5 linked regions of the Sulfolobus islandicus Y.N.15.51 genome follow. The main gene of each other region encodes a partner of the protein of the gene in region 2 in a complex. Links are inferred from orthologs where the notes say so. Each region holds a gene or a part of one and is shown on either strand. Other genes may lie near its edges.

Region 1 (6,396 bases), 110 kb from region 2 along the record:
ATTAAGGTGATAAAAAGTGTCAGAACAACAAGTTTCATTTGAAGGAGAGTTGAAATCTCTTTTAAAGACGGGTAAAGTTATTTTTGGTGCCAAGAGAGCTATAAAATACATAAAATTAAGTAAAGTGAAGATGGTAATTGTCGCATCAACATTAAGAGGAGATCTTAAGCAAGATATATTGCATTATGCAAAGCTATCTAACGTACCCGTATATGAGTATAAAGGTAGTGGTTGGGATCTTGGAACACTATGTGGCAAACCATTTATGATTTCCACAATAAGCATTATTGATGAGGGAAATTCCAAAATTTTGGATATTATAAAGGAGAGGTGATTTTTTCTGCCAGAAATTAAATTAACTCCAGAGGAAATACGTTATATTTCTCTGTTTCAAGAAGTAACGAGAGCCAACGTAAGGGATTGTATAATCGATAATGAAAATAATAGGATAATATTTCTAGTCGATTCAAAAGATATGGGAGTTGCAATAGGTAAAAGCGGTATTAATGTTAAGAAGTTAAGGAAAATCATAGGTAAAGATATAGAATTAGTGGCCTATAGTGATAATTTAGAAGAACTAGTAAAAAATTTGATGAGTCCAGCTAGAGTTAGAAGCGTAAAAGTAGTAAATACTAGTTCTAAAAAGTCAGTATATATTAGTATAGATCCTCAAGATAAAGGATTGGCAATAGGTAAGAATGGAAGGAATGTTGCAAGAGCAAAGCTAATTTTAAAGAGGTATATGGATATTGATAATGTAGTAATAGTTTAAGGGGTTGGAGAAAGTGAGTAAGAGTAAATCACCTAAGGGAATATACGCGGCTAGGAAATTAAGGCTAAAAAGGTTAAAATTCAGAAGGAGTCAAAGAAAGTATAAGACCAAGATACTAAAGTTAAAGGAAAAATACGATCCTTTAGGAGGAGCGCCAATGGCGAGAGGAATAGTTTTAGAAAAAGTAGGAATAGAATCAAGGCAGCCAAATTCAGCGGTTAGAAAGTGTGTAAGAGTTCAGTTAGTGAGAAATGGTAGAGTTGTTACTGCATTCGTACCCGGGGACGGTGGTGTTAATTTCATTGATGAACATGATGAAGTCGTAATTACCGGAATTGGAGGTACATTAGGTAGATCGATGGGTGACTTGCCTGGAGTGAGATACAAAGTTATAATGGTAAATGGTGTATCTTTAGACGCGTTATATAAAGGCAAGAAGCAAAAGCCAGTTAGATAAATATTTTATAAATAGATTTTATAGATAATAGGCTACTATCTATTTATAAATATAAAAAGTAAGATGGGTAATTTTAAAATTTTTGTTGACCTTCTCTACTTTCTTTTTCTTGTTCATCAACTAACCCTTTCTTGACAAAAATTGGTTTATTCGAAATTATAGCAAGAAATATTGCATGACTTGGTATCATTCTTTTCTGAATTATCACACCATCAAATTTAAACTCAACTGTAGCAACATAAACTCCCGTATCTCTTATCATATCATCTATTACAACTTTTTCTATATGCTTAGAAAACTCTTCCATAATTTCAGGGATAAATGAGATAATATCATATATATTTTCTCTTTTATCGCCAAACTCCTCCTCTTTATTTCCTTTTGTTTTATTTATTGCTATAACGATTTCTGCGGGTACACTAAATAGATAAAATTGTCTTCCATCTTCTAAATAGCATACTATAGTTGGTATACCATGAAGAGGCATAAAGAACGCATCAACGGAATTAACTTTTATATAATCCTCGTCCTTAATTGGCTGAAGACTCATCACGTATACACTGCATATACTTATGTATCATAAATTTAAATATCCAAATCATAGATACCATTAAGAGGTAACAAATAGATGTCCTTAGAGAACTTACAATTAGATATCAAAGTATTTAGTAAGTGGGATACTAAAGTTGAAATCAGAGACCCTAGCCTAAAGAAGTACATTTCTCTAATGCCAGTTTATTTACCTCATACCGGAGGTAGGCATGAACATAGAAGATTTGGTAAGGCTAAGGTTCCAATAGTTGAGAGGTTAATAAATCAAATAATGAGACCCGGTAGAAATAAAGGAAAGAAACATTTAGCGTATAATATTGTAAAATTGGCATTTGACATAATTTATTTAAAAACTGGTCAAAATCCAATACAAGTATTAGTTAGAGCCATAGAAAATAGTGCACCTAGAGAAGAAGTTACGAGAATAATGTATGGTGGTATAGTGTATTATGTTGCAGTAGACGTAGCTCCACAAAGAAGAATAGACTTAGCCTTAAGGCATATTGCTACTGGTGCCAAGGATTCATCATTCAATAATCCAAAACCTATTGAAGAAGTATTAGCGGAAGAAATAATCGCTGCAGCAAATAATGACCCCAAGAGTTTTGCAATTAAAAGAAAAGAAGAGATAGAAAGAATAGCCTTAAGCTCAAGGTAAACTTTTATTAACTCTATCACTATATCGGTTAAGAGAGTGTTATAAATGTCTCAAAAGCCTCACCTTAATTTAATAGTAATAGGTCACATCGATCACGGTAAAAGTACATTAGTGGGAAGGCTACTAATGGATAGAGGTTTCATAGACGAAAAAACAGTAAAGGAAGCAGAAGAGGCTGCCAAAAAGTTAGGTAAAGAATCTGAGAAGTTTGCATTCCTACTAGATAGATTAAAAGAGGAAAGAGAAAGAGGTGTAACAATAAATCTAACGTTCATGAGATTTGAAACTAAGAAATACTTCTTTACAATAATTGATGCTCCTGGCCATAGAGACTTCGTAAAGAACATGATAACTGGTGCAAGCCAAGCAGATGCTGCAATTCTAGTAGTTTCTGCTAAGAAAGGTGAATATGAAGCTGGAATGAGCGTAGAAGGGCAAACAAGAGAGCATATAATTCTAGCCAAGACCATGGGTCTAGATCAATTAATTGTGGCAGTAAACAAAATGGACTTAACAGAACCACCGTATGATGAAAAACGTTATAAGGAGATTGTTGATCAAGTCAGCAAATTTATGAGAAGTTATGGTTTTAATACAAATAAGGTTAGATTTGTACCAGTAGTTGCACCCAGTGGCGATAATATAACTCATAAATCAGAAAATATGAAGTGGTATAACGGTCCTACCTTGGAAGAGTATTTAGATCAGCTAGAGTTACCACCAAAACCAGTAGACAAACCATTAAGAATTCCAATTCAAGACGTCTACTCTATATCCGGAGTAGGTACTGTACCAGTAGGTAGAGTAGAAAGTGGAGTGTTAAAGGTCGGTGATAAGATCGTATTTATGCCAGCGGGCAAAGTAGGTGAAGTTAGATCCATAGAGACTCATCATACTAAGATGGATAAAGCGGAACCAGGTGACAATATTGGATTTAACGTTAGAGGTGTTGAAAAGAAAGATATAAAGAGAGGAGATGTTGTAGGTCATCCAAATAATCCACCTACTGTTGCTGATGAATTCACTGCAAGAATAATAGTAGTATGGCATCCTACGGCATTGGCAAATGGTTATACACCAGTACTTCACGTTCATACTGCAAGTGTAGCATGTAGGGTTTCAGAATTAGTGTCTAAATTAGATCCGAGAACTGGTCAAGAGGCAGAAAAGAACCCACAGTTCCTAAAACAAGGAGATGTAGCAATAGTCAAATTTAAACCAATCAAACCATTATGTGTAGAGAAGTATAATGAGTTTCCACCACTAGGCAGATTCGCAATGAGAGATATGGGTAAGACTGTTGGAGTCGGTATAATTGTTGATGTAAAACCAGCCAAAGTAGAAATCAAATAATAATTTAATTTTTTATTGGTGGTTTTATGCCTACAAAAGCTAGAATTCGCTTATGGAGTACTAACGTGGAGAATTTAAACTATGTTATAACACAAATAAGGGGTATCGTTGAGAAAACAGGAATAGAAATGAGGGGTCCGATACCATTACCAACTAGCAAACTGGAAGTTCCAATAATGAGACTTCCTCATGGAGAAGGAAGGAAAAAGTGGGAAAAATGGGAGATGAGAGTACATAAAAGATTAATAGATATTGCAGCAGACGAACGTGTAATGAGACAATTAATGAGAGTCAGAGTACCAGAAGATGTTTACATCGAGATACAATTAATATAAACCTTTTTACCCTTCTATATAATATATAGAGTGCCGGGGTGCCCGAGCGGACTAAGGGGCTGGCCTGGAGAGCCAGTGGGGGTTTCCCCGCACGGGTTCAAATCCCGTCCCCGGCGCTTATAAATTTCTATTATTTTGATTATATTTCCAATTAGTATAACTGTAACAAAGTGTTAATTGCTTCTATTCAGTCTAAGGCCAAAATCCCTATTGTATTTTCCACTATTTAAATCTCATCGTAGAAAGATTTCTTTATATGTTATTCTTGATTTTAGAGCATGATTTAGTTCATCCGAAGAGGCATATGATTAGACGTAAAAAGATCCTTAATATTATGAGTTATTTCATGAACCTCGACGAAAAAGTTAAAGTGATTCCTTAAGCCCTTAAACTCCTCAGTTAAATAGACTCGATGTAGAGAATCCCTAGATCATCCTACGATCTAGTTTAAGTACAACTTATGGTGCTTTTCTTGTATGTCAATATTTACCTTGTAACTGGAAAAAGAGCATTCTTAATTATCTACTTATATAGTGAGAAAACTGGACTCGATAGAATAAAATTGCAAAGAGAAATTTAATAGATAATATAGTGATAAATTTCTAAATAAATTTCTAAGTAATAAAAAAGAAGGAACGGAGCTATAGTATTTAATGTGTTTCTAAGTATTCCCTGAATTCTTGTGTAGAACTTTTTGCCTATGTATTTTAGTAGCAGCATAGCCTCCTTGCCCTACAACTACTCTAGTCTAATTAGGATTGACTCTACCAGCGTAAATGACGTAATCATCTTTAGTTGTTACTAGTAAATCATGTCCTAACAAATCTTGGCTTTAGTCTGATTATTAATAACTAATTTCCCAACAGATACTGCTAGTCTTATAGTCTCATTTTCTGGAGTGACATTAAGTTGAACTTTTTCTAATAAGGCCTTCTTTTTACCAATTTTTGAAAGTGTTTTGTACGCATCGTATTTGGTCCCTGTTTATTAAATAGATAACGCTTTAGCCCTTCCTATCATTATAGCTGGTATCATTCCTCTTAAGACTGTTGGCACTCTTTCTGGCGATAAACTAACAATTACTCCTTCATAACTGCTTAATAACTCATGAGCTAAAAATGTAATGACATTTTTATTTAATAAATATTTTCGTGAGGATTAAACGTGGCCCTCTTTTCGCTATCTTCTTGATAGTTGTAGCATATTTTTATTTGGTGCATAAGTAACTCTATCTTATTATTTAGATAGCTATGAATTTATAATGAAGACACGAATAGCTCAAGAATTAAGTTTGAGTAAGTTATTCTAGCGGAAAGGATAACAATAACTTTAAAGGTACTACAAATTATATCTTAAAATAGCGGGGTAGAATAGCGGGGTGGGCTAGCCTGGTAAGGCCGCGGGGCTCATATACTCTTTAAAGCACGCGTTGGGAAACCCCGAGGTCCCTGGTTCAAATCCAGGCCCCGCTACCATTTCATTTAATTTATTATATATTATCTGAGGATTTCAACGAGCGAAGGCTTTTTAAGTAAGTTATTAGTAGATACTCATGCATACGTGAAATTGCCGCGGTAGTCTAGTGGTCTAGGATGGGGGCCTGTCGAGCCCCTGACCCGGGTTCAAATCCCGGCCGCGGCGCGTTGAAGATTCTTAGTTTATATATCAAGGTGATATAAAGCCTTAGGTAAGGTGTCAGAATACTATGCTTTATATATTTGTGTTGCACTATCTTGATTTTGATGATGATGAAAAGCCGTTTTGAAATAATGATATGGCGAGGCAGCCACTGATGATTTATATCGGTATTGATCCAGGTAGTGAAAGTTACGCTTTTGCCTTTGTTGATGAGATGGGGAATTTGGTTAAATATTTTGAGATACCTACAGATCTTGTAGAGAAAAACGCTATAATTTTAGCTAAATTGATAGCGGATTATAGACCTAAAGCAGTGGCTTTACCTTCTGGTCATGGTTTACCTTTTTATAACATTAGAAAAATTGACAATAGAGAAATATTTCTTCTTACGCTAAAAGATCCATTATCTCACGGTCCTTTAAGGGATTTTCTATTAGCTTCAAAGCAATATTTGCCTTTATACAATTCTTTTACGATTCCCTCAGTAATTGAGCTAGACAGTGTACCTCATGAAAGGAAGATAAACGTCATAGATAAGGGTACTGCAGACAAAGTTGCTTCTGCGTTTTTCTATAGGGTTTATCTTAAACTAGATGATTTTATTCTAGTTGAAATGGGAAGAAGATTTGCA
Region 2 (6,380 bases):
CAATTTGAAAGGATATGTAGTTCTGGAGGCAGAGGGTTTGCATATAGTTAAACCATTAATTGCTGGGATAAGGAATGCAAGAGGACTTGCACAAGGTTTACTACCTAGAGATGAGGTACTAAAAATTGTATCTAAGAAAACCATAGGTCCAACCGTAAAACCTGGGGATGTAGTAGAAGTAATTTCTGGTCCCTTTAGGGGTACTCAGGCTCAAGTGGTAAGAGTTGAGGAAGCTAAAGGAGAGGTAGTGTTAAATATTTTAGAATCAGCATTTCCATTACAAGTCACAGTTCCTTTAGATCAAATTAAGGTGTCTAAAAGGTGAAGTAAATGCCCACAAAGTCTATAAAAATAATGGTAGAAGGAGGTAATGTTAAGCCAGGTCCACCATTAGCACCAACACTTTCGCAGTTAGGACTAAATGTCGGGGAGGTTGTCAAGAAATTAAATGAGGCTACAAGTAGTTTTAAAGGCATGTCAGTTCCAGTAACAATAGAAGTTGATAGTAATACTAAGAAATACGAAATAAAAGTTGGAATACCTACTACTACTGCATTGCTATTAAAAGAAGCTGGAGCTAGCGAACCATCTGGAGACCCTGCACACAAAAAGATAGGTAATTTATCATTGGAACAAGTAATTAAAATCGTGATTATGAAAAAGCCGGGGTTAACTACGAAATCATTAAAGGCTGCAGTTAAGAGTATGCTAGGTACAGCTAAATCTATTGGAGTAACTGTGGAAAATAAAGACCCTAAAGAACTAGTAAAAGAAGTGGAAGAAGGTAAATATGATGATTTATTAGCAAAATATGAGAATGAATGGAATGAGGTGAAAGAGTAAAATGCCAATCGTTGATAGAAGTAATATTGAAGATTCCCTTAAGCTGGCATTATCTCCCGAAAACAACCCCAAGAGAAATTTTGTCCAGAGCGTAGAGATAATAGTTACATTTAAAGAAGTTGATATGAAAAAGGGGGACCTGAAGCTAAGAGAAATAGTGGTATTACCTAAGCCTCCAGAAAAGTCAAAGAAAGTTTTAGTAGTCCCAACTATTCAGCAGTTAGAGTACGCAAAGAAAGCTGAACCTAATACAATTTTAACCAAAGAAGAATTACAAAGACTACAAGGAAATAAGAGGGCAATTAAAAAATTAGCTCGTCAAAATGATTGGTTTCTAATAGCTCCAGATTCGATGGCTTTGGTAGGTAGAATATTAGGCCCAGCTTTAGGTCCCAGAGGAAAATTCCCAACACCATTACCGAATACTGCAGATATATCAGAGTATATACTGAGATTTAAAAGATCAACTTTAGTTAAGACTAAAGATCAACCCCAAACACAAGCATTCATAGGCACTGAGAACCAACAAATTGCAGATTTAGCTGAAAATGCACTGGCAGTACTAAACGTAATAGAATCTAAAGGATACGCCCAAAAGATAAGGAATATATATGTAAAAACTACTATGGGTAAGGTAGTAAAAGTAGAGTTAAGGTGAAAAGATTGGCTCTAGCCTTGAAGCAGAAAAAAGTTGCCAGTTGGAAGCTTGAAGAAGTTAAGGAATTAACTGAGCTTATTAAAAATAGTAATACTATACTAATTGGAAGCCTCGAAGGTTTCCCAGCAGACAAATTACACGAAATTAGGAAGAAATTAAGAGGAAAAGCTATAATAAAGGTAACTAAGAACACTTTATTCAAGATAGCTGCTAAAAATGCTGGTATAAGTACAGAAAAACTTGAGCAATATTTAACTGGTCCAAACGTCTTCATATTTACTAAAGATAACCCATTCCTAACTAACATGTTCTTCGAAAATTATAAACTGAGAAGGTACGCCATGCCAGGGGATAAGGCTGAAGAGGAGGTTATAATTCCTGCGGGAGATACTGGAATGCCTGCTGGACCAATATTAAGTGTGTTTGGAAAGTTAAAGGTACAAACGAAGGTACAAGATGGTAAGGTACACGTAGTAAAAGATACCGTAGTAGCAAAACCTGGTGATGTAATTCCGACAGAAGCTTTACCAATTTTACAGAAACTTGGAATAATGCCAGTGTACGTCAAATTAAAAATAAAAGTAGCATATCATGAGGGTTTAGTAATTCCTGCAGAAAATCTAAAACTTAATTTAGAAGGTTATAGGAGTAATATAGCTGAAGCTTATAGGAACGCATTTACTCTTGCAGTAGAGATAGCATATCCAGTTCCTGATGTATTAAAGTTTACAATAAACAAGATATTTAAGAATGCGATTACGTTAGCATCTGAGATAGGATACCTTACACCAGAATCAGCCCAAGCAGTAATATCTAAAGCTGTTGCTAAAGCATATGCATTGGCTACAGCTATAAGTGGAAAAGTAGATTTAGGAGTAAAATTACCTTCAGCACAACAGACCCAAACCCAACAATCAACAGCTGAAGAGAAGAAAGAAGAAAAGAAAGAAGAAGAAAAGAAAGGACCAAGCGAAGAAGAAATTGGAAGTGGACTTGCATCCTTATTTGGATGATAAAAATTTATATAACCTAAGACAAAAATGTGGAGTGTGAATAACAATGGAGTACATATATGCGAGTCTCCTATTACACTCAGCCAAGAAGGAAATAAATGAAGATACACTAAAGAATATACTAACTGCAGCTGGAATAAGCGTAGATGAGGTAAGATTAAAAGCTGTAGTAGCTGCATTAAAAGAAGTGAACATAGATGAAGTATTAAAGAACGCAGCTTCCATGCCAGTAGCAGTAGCCGCGCAACCACAAGCAGCTCAAGCACAGCCTGCAGCTGAAGAGAAGAAAGAAGAAAAGAAAGAAGAAGAAAAGAAAGGACCAAGCGAAGAAGAAATTGCGAGCGGGTTAGCCTCCCTATTCGGTTAAGGCTTTGTTAAGGATAACGAAACAATCTTTTAATGTAGAGATATTAATTCAATACTTTTTAAGGGACAACATTTAAGATTTGTTTTTGTCATTTGGAATATACTTTTTAGGTTATTTCCTTAGAGAGAAATCTTAAATGAATTAAAAACGAATATCTACTCTAGAATCCCATTACGGAAGAAGTCAGTTTTTAAGCTTTAGATACTTTTCTTTTTATTGTATGAAAGCTAGTGAAGAGGAGTACAGACTGAATTTCTTTATCAAGAATGATTTCAAGCGAAAAATATGCAAATCATGCAAAACACCATTTTGGACTAGGGATGAAAAGAAAGAATATTGTTCAGACATACCTTGTACCGACTACTACTTTTTTGACATAAATATAAAAAGCCAACCCTTGACTGTCAAGGAAGCTAGAGAGAAATTCCTCTCATTCTTCGAAAAGAGAGGACATACACGAATATCTCCTAAACCAGTTTTGGCTAGATGGAGAGAGGACTTATATCTAACAATAGCAAGTATAGTTGATTTCCAGCCACATGTAACTAGTGGCTTAGTTCCCCCACCCACAAATCCACTAGTAGTGTCGCAGCCCTCAATAAGATTAGAGGATATAGATAATGTCGGAATAACCTTTGGAAGACATTTAACTACTTTCGAAATGGCCGCACATCACGCATTCAACTATCCAGACCATTATGTGTATTGGAAGGAGGAAACAACAGCGTATGCTACAGAATTCTTCACAAAAGAGTTAGGAATACCAGAAGAGGAATTGAACTTCAAAGAATCTTGGTGGGAAGGGGGAGGAAATGCTGGACCTTGCTTAGAAGTTACAGTAGGTGGATTAGAGTTAGCTACACTAGTATTTATGCAATACAAGATAACCGATAATGGTAATTATACTCCACTCAAATTGAAAATTGTAGATACCGGATATGGTGTAGAAAGAATTGCGTGGATAACACAAAAGACTCCCTCGGCATTTCACGCAATATATGGTAATTTAGTATATAAATTCTTTAACAAAATAGGCGTAGCTTATATAGATGAGACATTACTAAAAGTAGCATCTAGATTTGCAGGCAAAATAGACCCAGATAATCCGGATACTATAAAAATTCATAGACAAATGGTTAGCAAGGAATTAGGAATTGATATTAAAGCTGTTGAAGAAGAATTGGATAGGGCAGCTAAGGTATTTCAGATCTTAGACCACACGAAGACAATAATGTTGATGCTAGCTGATGGTCTAGTTCCTTCCAACTCTGGTGAAGGATATCTTGGCAGACTCGTTATAAGAAGAGCCTTAAAAGTACTAAGATTACTTAAATCGGATGTAAGACTTTATGAACTAGTAAAAGAACAAATAGACTTCTGGAAGGAAGATTTCCCTCAAGTATTAAAGAACAAAGATTACATATTAGACGCGGTAGAATTAGAACAACAGAGATTTGAAAAGATTTTGGAAAAAGTTCCATCTATAGCCTCAACTTTAGCTAGAAAGAGCGAAATAACAACAGAAGATTTAATACAAGTCTACGATTCTAATGGTATTCCTCCAGATCTACTAGAAGAGGAACTAAAGAAAAAGAGTGTGAAATTTGAACTACCGCGTAACTTTTACGCGTTAGTGGCTAAGAGACATCAAACCTCAACAATCAAAAGTGCATATGACAAAGTTAAATTGCCTAAGGATATGTTAGAATATATCACTGCGTTACAGCCAACTGAAAAATTATACTATAAAGACCAGTATATGAGATCTTTTGAAGGTAAAGTGTTGGGAGTTTATAAAAACTATCTGATTTTAGATAAGACCACATTCTATCCAGAGGGAGGAGGGCAATTAGGTGATACTGGCCTCATAATCGATGAAAAAAGTAGTAAAAGATATGAAGTCATAGATACGCAGAAAGTAAATGATGTGATAGTACATATACTAAAGGAGGAGCCATCAACAATAAAGGTTGGAGATAATGTAAGAGGGGAAATTAATTGGGAAAGAAGATATCGTTTAATGAGACATCATACAGTAACACACGTAATACTTGCAGCTGCTAAAAAAGTATTAGGTGAGCATGTATGGCAAGCTGGAGCTGAAAAGACACCGGAAAAAGGAAGACTAGATATCACTCATCATAAGACTTTAACTGAGGAAGAGGTTAAGCTAATAGAAAACTACGCAAATAGTGTGATATCTGATAGAAGACAAGTTAAACCTTTAGAAATGAACAGAATGGAAGCTGAAATGAAATATGGAGTATCCATATATGAGGGTGGAGTACCTAATTCTGCAACAATCAGATTGTTAGAGATAAAGGACTGGGATATAGAGAGTTGTGGAGGAACTCATGTAAGTAATACTAGTGAGATAGGAGCTGTGAAGATAATCAACGTTGAGAGAATACAAGATGGTGTAATAAGACTTGAATACGTTGCGGGACCAGCATTAGTTGACTATATTAGGGAAACTCAAGCGAAAATCGTTGAAGCTTCGAAAATAATAGGTACTTCTCCAGATCAACTAACCAGTAGATTAAGAAGAATACTTAATGAAATTGAGGAGAAAAATAATTTAATAATCCAATATAGAAGAATAATTGAAACTGAATTACTAAATAATCTAAAGCCTTACGAAATCAACGGTAATAAAATATACATCATAGAGGGATTAGGTGATGAAGAGGAAAACAAGGAGATACTAAGGAAATTAACTTCCACAGATAATACTATTGCAATATCCATCTCAGATAATAGATTACAAATTGCCACATCTAAAAACATGAGAGTAGATAAGATAGTAGAAGAATTACTAAAGGGAGGAGGAAAAGGAGGAGGAAAAGGCACATTTGCAAACGTAATTCTAAATAGTAAAAAGAGTAAAGAAGAAATAATAGAGATAGTGATAAAATCACTATAAGAGAATATTATGTATTTCACAGATGTTTTTAGGGAAGCTTACACAGATTATAAATATTTTTTAAACAGAGATTATTCCAGAAAGGTTGTCCTTGATGTAATAGCTGCTAGATATAACTTATCCAGCTTAGAACGACTCTTACTATATCGTTGCGTACATTCCGATAAGGAAATAGAAATAATTAAAGGAAAAATAAACAATGAAGAAAGAGAAGTTATTCTAGATGGATATAATTTGGCTTTAACACTAATTTCTGCGATAAATAATGAGGAGTTATACCTATGTGATGATGGTTTCTTTAGAGATCTAGGCTTAGGAAGACATAAATCTAGTGAGATAATATCCGATACATTAATGCTAATTTCTGAATATTGCGAGAAACATAGAATAAAATGCGAGATAATACTTGATAAACAGTTGAGTAACAGTGGCGAGATAGCAAGCAGATTAAGGAAAAAAGGTATAGAAATAAGAACTGTTAACAAGGCTGATAAAGAGATAATAATTTCAAATAAAGCTGTTTATAGTAACGATTTCGTAATCTTGTTTAAGTCACAAAAAATTTCCACTATCTTA
Region 3 (6,367 bases), 310 kb from region 2 along the record:
AAGGAGGATACAATTCATGAGAAAACAACTAAAACTGAATGTTGTAGATTATATTGAGATTAGTATAAAGGCGCCAGAAGAAAGAGTAAAAACGATACAAAAATGGGAGGAATTTATTAAGAGTGAGACTAGGGGGAATAAGGTAATTTTAGGTGATCCTAAAGGGGATATCGTAATGGATTGGGATATAGAAGGAGAATCTTATATAATAGGGATAAAGAAGTCTACATGATGTTTCCTTTTCCACGCTATAAGCCCTTAAATGTTGTTCTTTTTTTGTCTATATTTGATATTGAAAATTCTCTTCTTGAAATTACGTTAAAACTTTCATTTATACTTAGAGTCACAAATACATTTAGAGTCAATAAAATTTACTGGATAACAGATTCCGTAAATTCTACTAAATTAGAAAAAATAATTAAAGATGTTACAAAATATGCTCTTTTACCTCCGTATCTTAAAAAATATGTTCCTATAAGTCGTAATTTAAAGAAAGTTGGTTTAATGAGTCCCTTGGCAATACCATATCACCTTATTTTTAAACAAGTTGTTGAAGGCGAGATAAGATTAGGCTTTAAGGGTGATTTCGGTTTAAAAAAGAGAATAAATTCATCATCAAAGTCCATTCTGATTACTGACTCCCTAAAAGTTGGTTATATCGATTATAGTGGTTTCTATTATAGCGGAGTTAAAAACGAGTTTGTAGACTTTAACAAGATACTCAACTTTGATAATCTTATAATTGCAAGTAGGAATGGAAAAAATCCCTTAAAAGCAAAGGAAGAGTTGGCCAACTTGTACAGTAAATATGGCCTTACTTTGCTTATTGGACCACCAGCTGGAAATCTATTACAAAGGTTAGGTAAACAATATTTGGATAAGTCATATAACTTTGTTATTAAACAAGGAGTTTTAGATATAAGGGCGGAAGAGGCATTGGCTTATTCTCTGTCTATTCTAAACCTTCTGTTAAGTTAGATTTATAATGCTTGAGTGATAGGTGAAATAGCAATTAGCGGGGATTAAGAATGGGTCATCGAAAGTTAGCCTCACCTAGACGTGGATCAGCTGGTCTTAGACCTAGGAAAAGATCATCTGAGTTATTACCAACACCTAGAACATGGCCACAAATAAATTCGCCGAATCCAAAATTGTTGGGCTTTGTGGGATATAAGGTTGGCATGTCACATGTTTTTATGATTGATGATTGGCCTAACTCTCCTACTAATGGTAAAGAGATATATATGCCAGTTACAGTTCTAGAAGTACCTCCAATTATACCGTTGGCTTTGAGAGCTTATGCAGTGGATGGTAAAGGCGAACCAAACGTAATAACAGAATATTGGTCTCCCTCTTCTTTACAGTTCTTAGATATTACGAGAAGAATTCATTCTCTTTCATCCTTTTTGAAAAATGATGAAAGTAAAAAGAAGTTTGAGGAAAAGTTTGGTAGTAAGTTAGATCTTATCAAATCTAACCTGGATAGAATAGTCTATTTTAGGCTCTTGGTAGCTACACAACCTAGGAAGATACCATCATTAGGTAAAAAAGTGCCAGATTTAGTAGAGATCCAGATAGGTGGAGGAGAAAAGAAAGCACAACTAGATTATGCACTAAACGTTTTAGGAAAAGAAATTTCAATTAAAGACGTTTTCAAGGAGGGTCAACTAATAGATGTAGTAGGAGTTACTAAGGGCAAAGGTTTCGCTGGTGTAATAAAAAGGTACAGTGTAGTAGAATTACCTAGATGGCATAAGCATAGAAAAGGAAGTAGGAAAATAGGTACTAGAGGTCCGTCTTTAGGGACACCTAGCTATACACCTCAGCCAGGTCAGTTAGGTTTTCACAGAAGAACAGAATATAATAAGAGAATTATAAAAATTGGTGATGATCCTAAGGAGATAAATCCCGCAGGTGGTTTTGTAAGGTACGGAATAGTTAGGAACACGTATATTTTGTTGGAAGGTTCTATATTAGGTTCAAAGAAAAGGCCGATATTCTTAAGAGAGGCTGTTAGACCTTCTTATGTTTTTGAAAACGCTCCTAAGATAACTTATGTTAACCTTTTAAGTAAGCAAGGGTGAAAGTAAATGTATTTAGAACTAGTTAAGAAAAACTCTGTGATTTTAGATAAAGATGGAAATAAGGTAAAAGAGGTAGAGTTACCTTTCATTTTTTCGTTTCCGGTAAGAAAAGATATAATAAGAAGAGTATTTTTAGCAGAGTTTACACATTCTCTGCAACCAAAAGGCAGAGATCCTATGGCAGGCAAAAGAACATCAGCTGAGAGTTTTGGAATAAATCTAGGTATGGCCAGAGTTCCTAGAGTTAAAAACTCTGGAGAAGCTGCCTTAGCACCTAATACCGTAGGTGGTAGGTTAACATTTCCGCCTTCGGTAGACAAAAAGCTTGTAGAAGAGGTGAACGATAAGGAGAAACAATTGGCAGTAATTAGTGCGTTAAGCGCTACAGCAGACAAAGTTTTCGTTAAGGCTAGGGGACATGTATTTAAAGATTCAGTAAGTTTTCCTATAGTAGTAACTGATGATATTGTTAGTTTAAAAACTGCAAGCGAGGTTGAAGAATTTTTAGAGAAGATAGGTGTTTATGATGATGTAAAGAGAGTAAAAGAGAGGATTAGGATAAGGGCTGGAAAGGGCAAAATGAGGGGTAGAAAATATAAGGAATCAATAGGCCCACTAATAATAGTACACGACAGTAATTCTCCAATAGTTAAGGCAGCACGAAACATAGCTGGAGTTGACGTAGTTAACGCTAAAGATGTAAGCGTTATTCATCTGGCTCCAGGTGCACATTCAGGCAGGCTTACTATTTATACTGAAACTAGCATAAAGATTTTAGATGAGCGATTGAGTAAGAGGTTGGTGAGTTAGAATGATTCAAATGGCTTTAGCTACAGAGAAAGCATTAAAACTTATTGAGTCCTATAATACACTTACATTAATAGTAGATAAGAGTGATACAAGGGATGACATTAAGAAATCTGTTGAGAGATTATTTAGTGTTAAGGTGGTAAAAGTTAACGTAGTTATAACACCTCAAGGTTACAAGAAGGCATATGTAAAATTAGCACCAGAATATAAAGCAAGTGATATAGCCCACAGATTGGGCATTTTGTGAGGTGATATAGAATGGGTAAGAATTTATTACAGCAGAGGGCGGGAAAAGGTTCTCCAACTTTTAGGAGTCCAAGTTGGCTACGAATAGGTAAGGTAAGGTATCCTAACATATTTGGACATCTTGTAGGCAAGGTAATAGACATAGTGCATAATCCAGGGATGAATACGCCTGTTGCTATCATAAAATTAGAGAACGGAACCAAGTTTTTAACGCAAGCAATTCAAGGTTTGGTTATTAACCAGAAGATCGAATTCGGTAAAGGATCTCCAATAGCTAATGGTAATGTTATAGAGATAGGTGATGCGCCAGAAGGTACAATAGTATGTAATGTTGAAGAAAATTTTGGAGACGGAGGCAAATACGCTAGAAGTGCTGGTTCATATGCAGTAGTAGTAGGCAAGAGCGGTGATAAGGTGTTAATTAAATTACCTTCAGATAAGATAAAAGCAGTTTCGAATAAGGCTAGAGCTACCGTTGGTGTAGTGGCTGGTGGTGGAGTTGTAGAAAAACCACTATTGAAGGCTGGAGCTAATTATTGGAAGTATAAAGTAAAGGCTAAGAAATGGCCTATTGTAAGGGGAGTTGCAATGAATGTAGTCGATCATCCTCATGGTGGTGGGCTACATCAGAGTGTAAGCAGACCTTCTACGGTATCTAGAAATGCTCCTCCAGGTAGAAAAGTTGGTCATATTGCGGCAAGGAGAACAGGGAGGAAGGAGGGTAAGTGAATTTTATAAATGAAAAGGGGGAATAGGTGAAATTAGATGTCATTAGAAATACCACCTGAATGGAAGAACTTTAAATACAGAGGTAAGAGTATAGATGAGTTACTAAATATGCCAATGGATGAGTTTATTAAGTTACTACCTTCAAGGCAAAGGAGATCATTAAAACGTGGATTTACTGATGCACAAAGGCACTTGCTGGAAAAAATAAGGAAATATAGAAGAGAAGGAAAGGTTAATAAGACCATAAAGACGCATGTCAGAAACTTAGTTATATTGCCAGAGCTAATTGGTCTTAAGATGGCTGTCTATAATGGCAAGGAATTTGTTGAATTTACAGTTACGCCAGAAATGATAGGTCATTACTTGGGAGAGTATTCAATAACCACTAAGAAGGTTGAACATGGAGAACCAGGGTTAAAGGCTACAAGGTCAAGTTTATTCTTAGCAATGAAAGGATGATCAGCTATGGCAAGTTGGAATTATCCTCAATTAAATCTTGATGAGTTGAAAATTGCAAAAGCTGTGATAAGAGATGTTCCTGCATCCATAAGAGATCTTTATAATGTTTGCAAAGCTATTAGAGGAATGTATCTTAATGATGCGAAAGATTTTCTAAACAGAGTTTTAGAAGAAAAGGAAGCCCTACCATTCTGGAGATATAATAAGGGTGCATCACATAAAGCTAATATATCTGCTAAATGGAAAATAAAGGCTGGTAGATATCCAAAGAAAGCTATAAGGCAAGTGTTAAAGTTGTTAGAAAACGCTGAGGCTAATGCAACTAATAAAGGGCTGGATATCGATAAATTAATTATAAGGCATATAGCTGCCCACAAGGGTATAACATTAGAAAGATATATGCCCAGAGCATTTGGGAGGGCTACTGCAAAGTACAGAAGGACATCTAATGTAGAGGTAATCTTGGAGGAGGTGGAGTAAGATACCAAACATCAAGAGATATTTCCTTGAGAAGTCTATAGTGAAAGTCAAGATTGATGAGTATCTAGCTAAGCAATACTATAATGCTGAGTATGCAGGAGTAGAGGTATTGAAGACTCCAATTGGAACTAGGGTTATAATATATGCAGGAAGACCTTCAATGATTATAGGAAGGGGTGGAAGAAATATAAAACAGCTTGCACAAATCTTCGAAAAAGTTTTTGGGTTAGAGAATCCACAAATTACAATAACGAATGTGGAGAACCCGGAGCTCAATGCTAGAGTAATGGCATTTAGGTTGGCAATAGCTTTAGAAAAGGGATATCACTTTAGGAGAGCCGCTTTCATATCAATGAGAAGAATTATGAATGCCGGTGCATTAGGTGCGGAAATAATAATAAGCGGCAAGCTTACTACGGAAAGGGCAAGATATGAGAAGTTAAAGGAGGGTATTGTGTATAAGAGCGGGCAACAATTAGAGAAGATGATAGATAGAGCAATTGCTATAGCGATGTTAAAGCCTGGAATATTTGGTGTCGAGGTAGTTATAACTAAACCACTGAAGATTGAAGATAAAATCAGTTTGAAAGAGTCTCCTTCCGTTCCTCAAGAGGTATCAGTAACTAATGTAACTTTTATTGAAGAATCCTCACAAAAGAGTGAGGAGAAAGGTGAGGGTGAGAAAGAATGACGGTAGATCTTGAAGAGTTAAGGAAAATGGAAAAAGGAGAGTTGATAAAAAAGGTGGATGAGCTAAGATTGGAATTAATGAAACTTAGAGTGCAAGCTAGAATGGGAACTTTAAAGAACACTGCAAGCATTAGAAACACAAGAAAAGACATAGCAAGAATATTAACAGTTTTAAGTGAAAAGAAGAGAGAAGGTAAAGGAAAAGCAAAAGTGGAGAATAAATAATTTTATATGTTTTATGATTTTGGATTATATTAATTCTAAAATAAGGATTTTATGGTACACGGATCCTTCTCTAATTTCTAGAGAAGGTCTAATTTTACTAGAGACAGAAAAAACATTTTTGATTAGGTTAAGGGGGAAAAACAAGGTTATAAGGATATTTAAAGCTCATGGTATATTTGAGATAACTTTTAAAGGTAAGTCTTTTATAATAGCTGGCTATAGGCTGGTAAGAAAACCTTGGAGAAGAATTTAGGTGAGCTAGATGGGATCTAAGGGGAAGATGGTAAAGGACCCGGGAATACCTAATGTTGTTATTCCCGAGAAGGCATGCGAAGATGAAGATTGCCCTTATCATGGATCATTGAGAGTTAGGGGCATTATACTGGAAGGAGTCATTGTAAAGTATAAAGGTACTAAAGCTGCAGTTATAGAAAGGCAATACTTATACTATGACTCGAAATATAAGAGATATGAAAGGAGAAGGAGTAGGATACATGCTCATGTACCACCGTGTGTTAACGTTAGAGAGGGAGATAAAGTTATAATTGGCGAATGCAGACCTCTTTCTAAATCTATAAGTTTTGTGGTATTAAGCAAGGTGAGTTAAAGTGTCAGAAAAGATTCAAGTTTTAGGATCCAGAAAA
Region 4 (6,466 bases), 320 kb from region 2 along the record:
AACCTCATTGTGAATGTTGAACTCCTACCTTTAGCCTATGAGACCTTTGAACCTGGGCCTCCAGATGAGAATGCTATTGAATTAGCTAGAGTAGTAGATAGAAGTTTAAGGGATTCTAAAGCTCTAGATCTAACTAAACTTGTAATAGAACCCGGTAAAAGTGTATGGACAGTATGGCTTGACGTTTACGTATTAGACTATGGTGGGAATGTATTGGATGCATGTACGTTGGCCTCAGTTGCAGCATTGTATAATACTAAAGTGTATAAGGTAGAACAAGATTCTAATGGGTTTAGAGTCAATAAAAATGAAGTTGTGGGTAAATTACCATTGAATCATCCAGTAGTTACAGTGTCTATAGCAAAAGTTGACAAATATTTAATAGTTGATCCAGATTTGGATGAAGAGTCAATAATGGACACTAAGGTTTCCTTTTCCTATACGCCAGATCTAAAAATAGTGGGGATTCAAAAGAGTGGAAAGGGCAGTATGTCATTACAAGATATTGATCAGGCTGAGAATACAGCAAGATTAGTAGCTGTCAAGCTTTTAGAAGAACTTAAAAAGCAGTTAGGAATTTAATTATAGGTGGCAATTATGGGGAAAGTCACGGGAATTGCTGGAAGATACGGGGCTAGATATGGATCTACTTTAAGAAAAAAGTGGAAAGAAATAATGGAAAAGAGGTATGATGACCATCAATGTCCCTATTGCAAGACCACTGGTAAGGTTATCAGATTGGCTTCTGGAATATGGTACTGTAAGAAATGTAATTCTAAGTGGGCCGGTCTTGCATATACACCGTACTAGAATAGTTATAACTTCATCTAGAGATCCTAGTATTAGAACAAGAAATTTTTTAAATATTTTAACTTCTCTGTTACCAGACTCAGTTAAAATTACACGGGGTAAAAAAAGTAAGAAAGAGATATTTGAAAGGGCTATTAATTTAGGAGCAATATATTTATTGTTCGTATTAGCTAAGAATGGTAATCCGTTGAGAATAATTGTTTATGATTTAGAAACTTTTTCTATAAAATATTTTTTTAAATTACACGGTTTATCACTACCTTCTGACTATAATATCCCATTATATCAGATAAAAAGGCATAATAGTGTATGCATAGAACTAAATAGGTGTGATTTTCTAAGAGATTTTCTAGTCGATATGAATATCTACAACTTGTCAAATAATTGTGAGGTTATTGTGAACACGAGGCTAGTCTCTAATAATATTTGTGAACTTTTGTTTACGTTATCTACGAAAAACATTAAGTTTTTGAAGATGCTATTAGAAGTGTGAAGATAGAGATTTCAATTTATCCAGATAATTTCAATAAAAACGAATTACAGGATATAATATATAATTCGATAATAATTGAAAAGATAGATACTAAATATGTAAAAATTAAGAAATCCCCTTTACAGATTGAGATAGATGCACCATCAATTACAAGAGCTAGGGCTATAATGAACTCTTATATACTTTGGATCTATACAATTCTAAAGTCACTGGAAGAGGTGGAAAAAAGTGGCCGAGAAGTTACCTCCAGAAGTTCAAGCTCAACTAGCTAAGTTTCAACAGTTAAAAGATCAGCTTGATAGATTATTATTGGAAAAGTCTACTATAGAGAATGAATTAAGGGAGATAAACAAGGTATTGGAAGAATTATCAGTTCTTAATGCAGATGCTACTATTTATAAGATTGTAGGGAATTTATTGGTTAAATCGGATAAGACATCAGTAGAAAAGGAGCTTAATGATAGGAAAGAATTGTTAGAACTCAGATCAAGGACTTATCAGAAGCAAGAAAGTATTTTAAGAAAGCAGCTAGAAGACTTACAAGCTAAAATAAATGAGATGTTATCGAAATATTATCCGCAAGGTGGCCAAACAGGTATAAAAGCTTAAGCTAAATAACTTATTAGTGTTATGGTAATTAGAATTTATGCTGATGATAGGGAAAAGGCTAGTGGTATACCAGAATTATTAAAGGAGTTGGGAATTACAGTAATATTCTCTCAACTTAGTGTTGCTGATTATGTGATAGGTGAAGATGCTGCAGTAGAGAGGAAGTCGGTAAATGATTTGGTAAATTCGGTTTTTGACAAGAGGTTTTTTGACCAAATCAGTAGGCTTTCAGAGGTTTATAATTTTCCAATGTTAATTGTTGAAGGTGATATTAATGAAATTAGGAAAATAACTGAAAAGTGGAGAGCGATAAACAGCGCTTTAATTTCTGCCACGATTGATTATGATGTTAAAGTATTTTATTCTAGAGATAAAAAAGATACTGCGGAAGTTTTGAAAAAAATAGCAGAGAAGTATCAATTTGGCGAAAATGGGAGTAGGAGAATTAATTTACATAATAAGGCTAAACTAGAAAGTATTTCTGATATGCAACTTTATATTGTAGAATCTTTTCCTAATGTTGGTTCTGTACTTGCTGAAAGGCTACTACTTAAGTTTGGAACTATACAGAATATTTGTAATGCGTCTATATCAGAATTAGAAAAAGCATTAGGTAGTAGGAAAAAAGCTGAGGATATTTATAAAATTTTAAGGGCACACTATTCTAAAACTAACGCTGATAATGATAGTAAGAAAAGTACCTCTTTATTTGATTTCCTTTAAATTTTTTAGTCTCTTTTTTAGCATTACCTTTTAATATGGGTCTAGAGAAGTTTAAGTGCAAGAAGTTGGTGATTTCATTTGCCTAGATATAAGACAGTAGAGCAAGTTCTAAGCCTAATGAAAGATAGAACGAGAGTTAGGAATATAGGTATAATTGCTCACGTGGATCATGGAAAAACCACAACTAGTGATACGTTATTGGCAGCATCTGGTATAATATCTCCTAAAGTAGCAGGGGAAGCTCTAGCATTGGATTACTTAAGTGTTGAGCAACAAAGAGGTATAACAGTAAAGGCTGCTAACATTAGTTTGTATCACGAAGCGGAAGGTAAAGGTTATGTCATTAACTTAATTGATACACCTGGACACGTTGATTTCAGCGGAAGAGTCACGAGGAGTCTAAGAGTTTTAGATGGCTCAATCGTAGTTGTAGACGCAGTGGAAGGAATTATGACACAGACTGAAACAGTATTAAGGCAAAGCTTGGAGGAGAGAGTCAGACCAATTCTATTTATAAACAAAGTAGATAGATTGGTAAAGGAATTAAAATTAAGCCCACAAGAAATGTTAAATAGGTTATTAGATATAATTAGGCAAGTTAATAACTTAATTGATATGTATGGAGAACCAGAATTTAAAGAAAAATGGATGATTAATCCACAAGCTGGAAATGTGATATTTGGATCTGCTAAAGATAAATGGGGATTTAGTTTACCTATGGCACAGAAAAAAGGAATTAATATGAAGAATGTTATTGACGCATACACTGCTTCTGATAAGTCTAAACTTGAAGAGCTAGCTGCGCAAGCTCCTATTAATGAAGCGTTACTAGATGCTGCTATAAAGTTCGTTCCCAATCCTATTGAAGCGCAAAAGTATAGAATTCCAAAAATCTGGAAAGGAGATCTAGATAATGAATTAGCTAAGGCGATGTTAAATGCTGATCCGAATGGTCCCATAGTATTTATGATAACCGATATGAAAGTCGATCCTCATGCAGGACTAGTGGCAACAGGAAGAGTATTCTCAGGTACTCTTAGGTCTGGTGAAGAATTGTGGTTAGTTAACGCTAAGACCTCACAGAGGATACTTCAAGTTAGCCTATACATGGGTCCAACTAGGGAACTTGCAGAAGAAATTCCAGCAGGCAATATCGCAGCAGTATTAGGTTTAGATAGAGCAAGATCCGGTGAGACAGCTATATCTGTTGGTTTTAGTAATGTTCAAGGAAGTTTTGAAAGATTACATTACATATCTGAACCAGTAGTTACTATAGCCGTAGAGCCTAAGAATCCTAAAGATTTAACTAAGATGATTGATGCATTAAGGAAGCTTAGTATTGAAGATCCAAACTTAGTGGTTAAAATAAATGAAGAAACTGGAGAATACCTGTTATCTGGAATGGGTTTCTTACATTTAGAGGTATCATTACAGCTATTACGTGAGAATTATGGTATTGACGTAGTTACTACTCCGCCAATTGTTGTTTATAGGGAAAGTATAAGAGCTAAGAGCCAAGTATTTGAAGGAAAGTCTCCAAATAAGCATAACAAATTCTACTTAAGTGTGGAGCCTTTAAATGACAAGACTATAGAGCTAATAAGTAATGGCACGATAAGGGAGGATATGGATAGCAAGGAGATGGCTAAGATATTAAGAGATGAAGCCAGTTGGGACTATGATGAAGCTAAGAGAATTATTGCAATAGATGAAAACGTTAACGTCTTTGTAGATTTAACTAGTGGTGTCCAGCATTTAAGGGAAGTTATGGATACAGTACTTCAAGGATTTAGGTTAGCTATGAAAGAAGGTCCTTTAGCTCATGAACCAATTAGAGGTGTTAAGGTCATCTTACATGATGCTGTAATACACGAGGATCCTGCCCATAGAGGCCCAGCTCAGATATACCCTGCAGTTAGAAACTCCATATTTGCAGGATTCTTAACTTCCAGACCGACTTTACTAGAGCCAATACAGAAACTGGACATAAGAGTGCCTGCAGATCTTATAGGTAATGTCACTGCAGTAATAACGAGAAAAAGAGGAAAGATATTGGACGTCTCTCAAATAGCTAACATGTCTAGGATAACCGCTGAGATTCCAGTTTCAGAGTCATATGATATGGCGAGTGAACTAAGAGGATCTACTGGAGGTAGAGCGTTCTGGGGTACTGAGTTTAGTAGATGGGCTCCGGTTCCGGATAGTATCTTACTGGATGTGGTTACTAAGATTAGAGAGAGGAAAGGATTACCTAAAGAGCTACCTAAAGTAGAAGATTTCTTGTCGTGAGTCGAATTGTCGATTAATTATAAAATATTCAATAATGTAAAGGCAGTGCTTTTTGATTTTGATGATACATTAGTCGACTTTAGTACGAAGGCTAAGGACGCTTTAGATGCTGTAAGTAAGGATATATATACGTACATAAAGGAGAATTATCGACAAGAAATTGACATAAATATAATTAAGAAATTAGTAGAAGAGGAAAGTAAGAAATTAGATAACCAAGGGGAGTATAATAGAAATAAATGGTGGGAGAGTATTCTAAAATCATTAAATATTGTTCACATAGATAAGTCTCAGCTTTACGATTGGACTAGCTTGTATTGGTCAATTGCTAGCCAAACTGAACCATACGAAGATGCAAAGGAAATTATAGAATATCTAGATAGTAAGGGATATAAACTTGGCATAATTACAAATAGTGATGGAGAAGGGGGAAATAAAAGTAGTAGATTGAAAACCTTTCCCTTAATAGATAAATTCGATTTGATATTAATAGCTGGAGAAGGAGGTATTAGACCAAAGCCTAATTTAGAGCCGTTTATAATATCATGCGAAAAGCTTTCAGTAGATCCCACTTCGTGTGTTTTTGTGGGAGACGAGCCAGTAAAAGATTGTTTAGCAGCTAAAAAGGCTAACATGATTAGTGTGCTAATAGACAGAGAAGGTAAAGTGAAAAACGCCGAACTTTATGCAGACTTTGTAATATCCAGTCTTAAGCAATTAGAAGAATTTCTTTAATACGAAATAAATTTTGTTAATGTATTCGGTAGTTATTGATTCCTTTAATTCATTAATATAATATAAATAAAACCTGTAAAATATTTCATCATTTCTTAGTCTTTTTATACATCCTAAATCCTCGATACAAACGTCATTTTTTCTTGCAATTTTTAATCCCTTAATCTTATGAAATAGTTCAACTGTAGAATAAGGTTGATTAAGTTCTAGTATGCCTCCATATAATTTTACAATCTCTCTATATGCCTCCATATAATTTTTATCAAGTAAATCCTCAACATTTACTAAGTATGATTTTAGTTCTGCTGGTAATTCCACAAGATCTTTCTTAAGTTCTTCTTTCATTTCACGTGTTTTATACTCTATATTTTCATTAATTATTCTATTAATTATATCTAATATTGTACTCGCATTTAAAAATGCGTTAGACTTGTCATTTTCTATAACGTCGTATTCACCATGATAATGAATATTTCCTAAACTCTCTATTGTAATACTTGGAATTCCAACTTTTATGTATGAATACCCATCGCTATATATCTCAGGGCTTTCAACTACATTTTTAAAGTATTTCCTGGAGAGTTCAAGAAGTCCAGGTACAGCTTTTAAGATCAAACTTTCCTCACTTATATTATCCATGTTGATGTTAAGTAAGATATCGTCAGTGTTTTTGTAATTTTTCAAAAATTCTCTAGAACCATGTGACCATGAGAAGGTTGAGAAATTTAAAGAGCCCGATTCCTCTGCAGTAAATGAAATTAGATGGGTTTCGTAAACATTAGATCTAAATTCTCTCAATAAAGCCAC
Region 5 (5,360 bases), 300 kb from region 2 along the record:
TCCAATAGCAAGAGAAGCAGCTGAAAGATGGCCAAAAATAGCAAGTCTTGCTACATTGGTGGTGTAGGAAATATGGTATCTCTTAAACCTTCTAAACAGAGGAGATTATTACACACTTTACCATTACATCAAAGGAAGAAGTTGTTGATTGCTAAAGTCTCTGATGAGATTGCCTCTCAATATGGTATAAAACGTATTAGAGTGAGAAAAGGTGATACTGTTAGGGTAATGCGGGGAAATCATAATGGAAAGGAAGGGAAGGTAACTGAAATTAATACTAGGACTGGAAGATTAGCAATAGAAGGGATAACGAGAAAAAAAGCTGATGGAACACCGGTATATGTGTGGATTCACGCATCTAAAGTAATGATAACTAAGCTAGATCTGAGTGATCCAAGAAGGAGAGAAAAGTTAGAAAAATCTAAGAAGTGATGAAAAATGGCTCACATAACAAGATTTGAAACACCTTGGTTTTTAGTAATAAGCAAAAAACAATATAAGTGGACGGTTAGACCTAATGCTGGACCTCACCCTATAGAGAAAAGTATACCTTTGGCTGTTGTAATTAGGGATTATCTTAAACTTGCGGAAACGGTAAGAGAGGCTAAGCATATAATATTTGACGGTAAAGTTTTAGTAGATGGCAAGGTAAGGAAAGACTATAAATACCCTGTTGGTCTTATGGACATTGTTTCAATTCCCTCCGCTGATCTATATTTTAGAGTTATTCCTGATAACGTTAGGTTTATGAGGTTATCCAAGATATCCGCAGATGAGGCTCATTATAAGTACGTTAGGATCATGAATAAAACTACAGTAAAGGGAGGTAGTATTCAGCTTAATTTAGAGGATGGAAGAAATATCCTAGTCGATAAAGAAACTGCAAAGAGTTTCAAAACGCTTATGACATTAAAGATTGAGTTACCAAGCCAAAATATAGTGGATTCATTCATTATCTCTGAAGGCTCATATGCAATCTTTGTAGGCGGTAAGAACGTCGGTATTCACGGTGTTGTTAAAAATATAAATTTGAGTAAGTTTAAGTCTAGAAAATATAGTGTGATAACACTAGAAAGCAAAGATGGTAATACTTATCAGACTAATCTCATGAATGTGATGAGTATAGGTAGGGAAAAATCTGACATGAGAGTTGATTAAAATGACAGAGTCTACTTTATCTGTTAATCAAAATCCAATGAGGAAAGTTAAGTTAGCCAAGGTTACTGTTAATATAGGACTTGGTGAATCTGGAGATAGGTTACAAAAAGCTTATCAACTTTTACAAGAGTTAACTGGAGCTAAACCAGTATATACTATTTCCAAGAAAACTATAAGGGAGTTTGGAATTAGAAAAGGTCAAGAAATTGGAGTTAAGGTGACCTTAAGGGGTACTCAAGCTGAAGGATTCTTAAGAAAGGTTTTAGAAGCTATAGGATATAGATTAAAGAAAAGTAGTTTTGATGAATATGGTAACGTATCTTTTGGGATTGCGGAACATGTGATCTTACCAGGTGCAAGATATGATCCAGAAATAGGTATATTCGGCATGGATATAGCTATCACTCTCGAGAGAGCTGGCTATAGGATTTCGAGACGAAGAAGAAAAAAGACTAGAATTCCAAGGAGGCATAGGGTTACGAAGGAAGAAGCTATGGAATTTTTAAGAAATAATTTTAATGTACAGTTGGTAGAAGGGTGAATGAAATGGGAAAATACAAGCCTCCAGCCGAGAGAAAATATGGTAAAGGAGTTCAAGCTTGCCAGAGATGTGGAAGTAGGGATTCTGTAATTCAAAAATATGGGATTTATTTATGTAGACAATGTTTTAGAGAAGTCGCGTATGAGTTAGGGTTTAGGAAGTATTGGTGATAGGTTATGGTATTCGTAAATCCGTTGGCAAATGCGTTAACGTCTATCTACAACAATGAGATGAGAAGGAATAAACAAGCTATTATAATGCCAGCATCTAAATTGGTAATAAATGTTTTAAGAGTTATGCAGAAGGAGGGTTATGTAGGAGAATTTGAGTATATTGATGATGGTAGATGGGGCAAGATTACAGTACAGTTGTTAGGAAGAGTTAACAAGTGTGGACCAATAACTCCACGATATCCTCTTAGTTATAGACAGATGATTGCATTACCAGATTATATCAGGCGTTACTTACCATCAAAAGAGATTGGTATAATTATTGTTTCGACATCTAAAGGAGTAATGTCTCATAAAGAAGCAGCTAGAATGCGACTAGGAGGAGTAGCATTGGGATATGTATATTGAGGTGATTTTTAATGCAGATAGTAATTTTAAGGGAAGAGATTGAAATTCCGAGCAATGTAAATGTTGATTTAAAAGACTCAGTAATTAAGATGAAAGGACCTAAAGGTGAAGTAGTTAAAGATTTCAGCTTTGCTAGGGGTATACAAATTAGTTTAGATGGAAATAAGATAGTGTTAGAAACTACATTTGCTAATAGACGAAAAAAGGCGGCCTTCTATAGTATAGTTAGTCATATCAAAAATATGATAACTGGAGTAACTAAGGGTTATAGGTATTATCTTAAAATTATATATACTCACTTTCCAACATCTGTAAAGGTAGTAGGGAACGAAGTTCAAATAACTAATCTAATAGGTGAAAAGAATATAAGGAGGGCGCCAATACTACAGGGCGTTAAGGTTACTGTGAAAGGTGAAGATATAGTTGTGGAGGGCCCGAATTTAGATGCTGTTGCCCAAACTGCAGCAAATATTGAAGCAGCTTCAAAGATAACTGGTTTTGATAGACGTATCTTCTCGGATGGAATTTTCATCTATAAAAAAGAGGTGGTTGAATGACCGAAGAAAAAATACAGTCATATAGGAAAAAGATTTATGTAATAAGGCAAAAGCTTAAGGCAAAGAAGCCAAGGTTCTTACGTTATGATTCCGACAAGTTCTTCAGATTAGGAAGACAGGAAAAATGGAGAAGACCCTACGGAAGAGATAATAAGACTAGATTAAAAGTTAGGGGATTTCCTGCTATAGTAAGTGTTGGTTACAGACTGCCTAAAGAAGTTAGGGGATTTCATCCAAGTGGATTAAGGCAAGTTATAGTTCATAATGTTAACGATCTAGTTAAAGTGCAAAATCAAAAAGACAGTGTTATTGTAACAATAGCTTCTTCAGTTGGTTTTAAAAAGAGGCTTGAAATTCTAAATAAAGCTAGGGAATTGGGTTTGAAGGTAAGTAATGAGGGTGTCAGTGCATGACTAACTTGAAAGCTCAAAAAAGGCTAGCAGCATCGGTTGCAGGGGTAGGAATAAGCAGAGTTAAGATTGTTGAGGATTATATTGAGGACGTTCAAAGCGCACTAACCAGAGAAGAAATTAGGAATTTGATAAAGGATGGTAAGATTATAATCCTTAAAAAGGTTGGAATAAGCGACGGTAGATTAAAGGAGAGAAGAAAAAAGAAGAGCCTTAAGAGTGAAGGGAAAAAGGCAGGAAGTAGAAAAGGCAAGAAGGGAGCAAGGGCAAATAGCAAACGAATGTGGGTTAAGAGGATAAGAAAAATAAGGGCTTATCTTAAATGGTTGAGAGATCATAAGGTTATTGATAGTCATACTTATAGGGAATTATACTTAAAAGCCAAGGGTGGCAACTATAAGGGAGTTTCAGATGTTAGGAACGTCTTAATACAGATGGGGAAATTAAGAGGTGAGTAAATTTGGCCAATGGTCCTAATTATAAGATAAAACATAGGAGAAGAAGAGAAGGAAAAACTAACTACTATAAGAGATATGTTTATGTCATAAGTAAACAAATAAGGTTTATTGTAAGAATAACGAACAAATACGTTATAGTTCAAATTGCAAAAATCGATCCTAAGGGCGATATCATGGTTGCTAGTGCTCATTCTTCAGAACTTACTAAAAAGTTTGAATGGAAGGGAGATGAAAATAATACTCCCTCCGCATACCTTACTGGATATTTAGCAGCTTTAAGAGCTGTGAAGAAAGGCGTAACAGAGTGTGTTGCAGATATAGGACTTCATGTACCGTCCAAGGGTAATAAGGTGTTCTATGCAATAAAAGGTGCAATAGATGCTGGGTTGAAAATTCCGATAGGTGATATAAGTATAGAAAACGATAGAATAAAGGGAGAGCATATAGCCAAGTATGCTGAAAAGTTGAAATCTGAGAATTTAGATTTATATAATAAACTATTTTCAAGGTATTTGGGAAGGGGACTAAATCCTGAGAACTTACCCTCCCATTTTGAGGAGATATTAAACAAGATTAAATCTTCTGGTGGTTGAAATGGCAGAGGAAGTACCAAGTATAAATATAGAAGAATGGAAGCCACGAACCTCCATAGGTAATCTCGTAAAGAATGGAAAGATATCATCTATAAAGGAACTATTTGATAGGAATCTTCCTATTACTGAACCAGAAATTGTGGATGTTCTGTTACCTAAGCTAAAATATGAAGTTGTAGACATTAAAGTAGTTCAGAAGCAAACTGATGCAGGAGAGATATCTAGATATAAAGTTCTAGTTATAATGGGCAACATGGATGGATATGTCAGTATAGGAACTGGAAAAGCTAAACAGTTAAGGGTTGCAATTCAGAAGGCAATTAGGGATGCTAAGATGAATATATTACCAGTAAGAAGAGGCTGTGGTAGTTGGCAGTGTACATGTGGCGAACCACATAGTCTACCCTTTAAAGTAGTTGGTAAAGCGGGTAGTGTAGAAGTTAATTTGTTGCCTGCACCCAAAGGTACTGGATTAGTAGTTGGTAGCGTATTAAAGACCTTGTTAACTTATGCTGGTATTAGGGATGCTTGGTCTACTACAAAAGGTGAGACTAGAACTACAGAGAATTTTGTCAGAGCTGGATATAGTGCACTTTATAACACTTATAACTTCGTAACTTTACAAGATTGGGCTAGGAAGAGGTAATCAGATATGGTGGAGCTACTAGGCATAATTAGAATTAGAGGTTGGGCAAAGGCTCCTTGGTATATTAATGAGACATTAGAGATGTTGAGATTAAGGTATAATTTCAATACGATGATGTATCCAAAAACATCTCAAATACTGGGTATGCTAAATAAAGTTTCTCCATATGTCACATGGGGAGAGATAGATCCAGATACTTTAAAGCTACTAATTATAAAGAGACTTGAAACAGCAAAAGGGGATAAGGTTTCAGATAGTTATGTTAAAGAAGTGTTAAAGATTGAAAATATTGATACAATGGTAAAACAGCTATATGAAGGCAAGATTTACCTACATAAACTTGATCAATATTTTAAGTTGCCTATTCGATTACATCCACCCAAAGGTGGGTTTAAGGGTAGTGTTAAAAGGCCCTATAA

What was found.
Region 1: the proteins of rpl12p (region 2) and tuf are in contact, whole or in part, in a crystal structure (PDB 3WY9), measured with the Pyrococcus horikoshii proteins. The link is inferred for Sulfolobus islandicus Y.N.15.51 from one-to-one orthologs. Residues at the interface, in WP_010886059.1 of Pyrococcus horikoshii: Glu96, Glu97, Leu100, Leu103, Ser104, Ala105, Leu106, Phe107, Gly108; in WP_010885563.1 of Pyrococcus horikoshii: Lys125, Glu126, Phe129, Arg132, Thr133, Lys165, Leu166, Thr169, Lys324, Gln326, Leu359, Ala360, Ile369, Glu372, Ile384, Ile422, Ser423, Gln425.
Region 3: rpl12p (region 2) and YN1551_RS06925 share a complex: the UniProt entries of both Methanocaldococcus jannaschii proteins name them as parts of the 50S ribosomal subunit. The link is inferred for Sulfolobus islandicus Y.N.15.51 from one-to-one orthologs.
Region 4: the proteins of rpl12p (region 2) and YN1551_RS06985 are in contact, whole or in part, in a crystal structure (PDB 5H7L), measured with the Pyrococcus horikoshii proteins. The link is inferred for Sulfolobus islandicus Y.N.15.51 from one-to-one orthologs. Residues at the interface, in WP_010886059.1 of Pyrococcus horikoshii: Leu100, Ala101, Gly102, Leu103, Ser104, Ala105, Leu106, Phe107, Gly108; in WP_048053510.1 of Pyrococcus horikoshii: Pro161, Met164, Met165, Phe168, Ser169, Ile172, Val195, Glu196, Phe202, Leu211, Ser212, Val213, Met216, Lys222, Phe223, Asn224.
Region 5: rpl12p (region 2) and YN1551_RS06885 share a complex: the UniProt entries of both Methanocaldococcus jannaschii proteins name them as parts of the 50S ribosomal subunit. The link is inferred for Sulfolobus islandicus Y.N.15.51 from one-to-one orthologs.

The regions. Positions count from the first base shown.
Region 1 is NC_012623.1:825,288-831,683, reverse strand. What follows is about bases 1,723-4,638. They hold tuf (translation elongation factor EF-1 subunit alpha), read left to right. Parts: upstream 1,723-2,484; coding sequence 2,485-3,792; downstream 3,793-4,638. Other genes in these bases: rpsJ (30S ribosomal protein S10), read left to right, coding at 3,819-4,127; YN1551_RS04480 (30S ribosomal protein S7), read left to right, coding at 1,858-2,439; YN1551_RS04485 (bifunctional nuclease family protein), read right to left, coding at 1,723-1,779. Outside these bases: rpoA2 (DNA-directed RNA polymerase subunit A''), read left to right, coding at 1-10; YN1551_RS04500 (50S ribosomal protein L30e), read left to right, coding at 17-334; YN1551_RS04495 (NusA-like transcription termination signal-binding factor), read left to right, coding at 341-772; YN1551_RS04490 (30S ribosomal protein S12), read left to right, coding at 786-1,229; more of YN1551_RS04485, read right to left, coding at 1,303-1,722; YN1551_RS04450 (DUF1464 family protein), read left to right, coding at 5,920-6,396. UniProt on the Methanocaldococcus jannaschii protein: GTP hydrolase that promotes the GTP-dependent binding of aminoacyl-tRNA to the A-site of ribosomes during protein biosynthesis.
Region 2 is NC_012623.1:933,022-939,401, reverse strand. The notes cover bases 1,321-4,220. They hold rpl12p (50S ribosomal protein P1), read left to right. Parts: upstream 1,321-2,560; coding sequence 2,561-2,881; downstream 2,882-4,220. Other genes in these bases: alaS (alanine--tRNA ligase), read left to right, coding at 3,102-4,220; YN1551_RS05085 (50S ribosomal protein L10), read left to right, coding at 1,498-2,514; YN1551_RS05090 (50S ribosomal protein L1), read left to right, coding at 1,321-1,501. Outside these bases: YN1551_RS05100 (transcription elongation factor Spt5), read left to right, coding at 1-325; YN1551_RS05095 (50S ribosomal protein L11), read left to right, coding at 331-843; more of YN1551_RS05090, read left to right, coding at 845-1,320; more of alaS, read left to right, coding at 4,221-5,804; YN1551_RS05070 (DUF434 domain-containing protein), read left to right, coding at 5,814-6,380. UniProt on the Methanocaldococcus jannaschii protein: Forms part of the ribosomal stalk, playing a central role in the interaction of the ribosome with GTP-bound translation factors.
Region 3 is NC_012623.1:1,243,139-1,249,505, reverse strand. Bases 3,185-6,071 are described here. They hold YN1551_RS06925 (50S ribosomal protein L22), read left to right. Parts: upstream 3,185-4,334; coding sequence 4,335-4,808; downstream 4,809-6,071. Other genes in these bases: YN1551_RS06905 (30S ribosomal protein S17), read left to right, coding at 5,986-6,071; YN1551_RS06910 (ribonuclease P protein subunit), read left to right, coding at 5,737-5,976; rpmC (50S ribosomal protein L29), read left to right, coding at 5,496-5,723; YN1551_RS06920 (30S ribosomal protein S3), read left to right, coding at 4,810-5,499; YN1551_RS06930 (30S ribosomal protein S19), read left to right, coding at 3,906-4,328. Also shown: ileS (isoleucine--tRNA ligase), read left to right, coding at 1-232; YN1551_RS06955 (putative RNA uridine N3 methyltransferase), read left to right, coding at 229-978; YN1551_RS06950 (50S ribosomal protein L3), read left to right, coding at 1,029-2,084; rpl4p (50S ribosomal protein L4), read left to right, coding at 2,091-2,894; YN1551_RS06940 (50S ribosomal protein L23), read left to right, coding at 2,896-3,141; more of YN1551_RS06935, read left to right, coding at 3,153-3,184; more of YN1551_RS06905, read left to right, coding at 6,072-6,330; YN1551_RS06900 (50S ribosomal protein L14), read left to right, coding at 6,332-6,367. UniProt on the Methanocaldococcus jannaschii protein: This protein binds specifically to 23S rRNA. It makes multiple contacts with different domains of the 23S rRNA in the assembled 50S subunit and ribosome.
Region 4 is NC_012623.1:1,254,780-1,261,245, reverse strand. The notes cover bases 2,333-5,318. They hold YN1551_RS06985 (elongation factor EF-2), read left to right. Parts: upstream 2,333-2,713; coding sequence 2,714-4,924; downstream 4,925-5,318. Other genes in these bases: YN1551_RS06980 (HAD family hydrolase), read left to right, coding at 4,931-5,318; xpf (3'-flap repair endonuclease Xpf), read left to right, coding at 2,333-2,635. Outside these bases: exosome complex protein Rrp42, read left to right, coding at 1-582; YN1551_RS15825 (50S ribosomal protein L37ae), read left to right, coding at 598-810; YN1551_RS07005 (Brix domain-containing protein), read left to right, coding at 791-1,303; YN1551_RS07000 (KEOPS complex subunit Pcc1), read left to right, coding at 1,300-1,575; YN1551_RS06995 (prefoldin subunit beta), read left to right, coding at 1,532-1,912; more of xpf, read left to right, coding at 1,934-2,332; more of YN1551_RS06980, read left to right, coding at 5,319-5,659; YN1551_RS06975 (M28 family peptidase), read right to left, coding at 5,642-6,466. UniProt on the Methanocaldococcus jannaschii protein: Catalyzes the GTP-dependent ribosomal translocation step during translation elongation.
Region 5 is NC_012623.1:1,237,465-1,242,824, reverse strand. The notes cover bases 150-2,929. They hold YN1551_RS06885 (50S ribosomal protein L5), read left to right. Parts: upstream 150-1,159; coding sequence 1,160-1,699; downstream 1,700-2,929. Other genes in these bases: YN1551_RS06865 (50S ribosomal protein L32e), read left to right, coding at 2,831-2,929; YN1551_RS06870 (50S ribosomal protein L6), read left to right, coding at 2,289-2,834; YN1551_RS06875 (30S ribosomal protein S8), read left to right, coding at 1,876-2,277; YN1551_RS06880 (30S ribosomal protein S14), read left to right, coding at 1,705-1,869; YN1551_RS06890 (30S ribosomal protein S4e), read left to right, coding at 439-1,158. Also shown: YN1551_RS06900 (50S ribosomal protein L14), read left to right, coding at 1-67; more of rplX, read left to right, coding at 73-149; more of YN1551_RS06865, read left to right, coding at 2,930-3,247; YN1551_RS06860 (50S ribosomal protein L19e), read left to right, coding at 3,244-3,702; YN1551_RS06855 (50S ribosomal protein L18), read left to right, coding at 3,705-4,295; YN1551_RS06850 (30S ribosomal protein S5), read left to right, coding at 4,297-4,941; rpmD (50S ribosomal protein L30), read left to right, coding at 4,948-5,360. UniProt on the Methanocaldococcus jannaschii protein: This is one of the proteins that bind and probably mediate the attachment of the 5S RNA into the large ribosomal subunit, where it forms part of the central protuberance.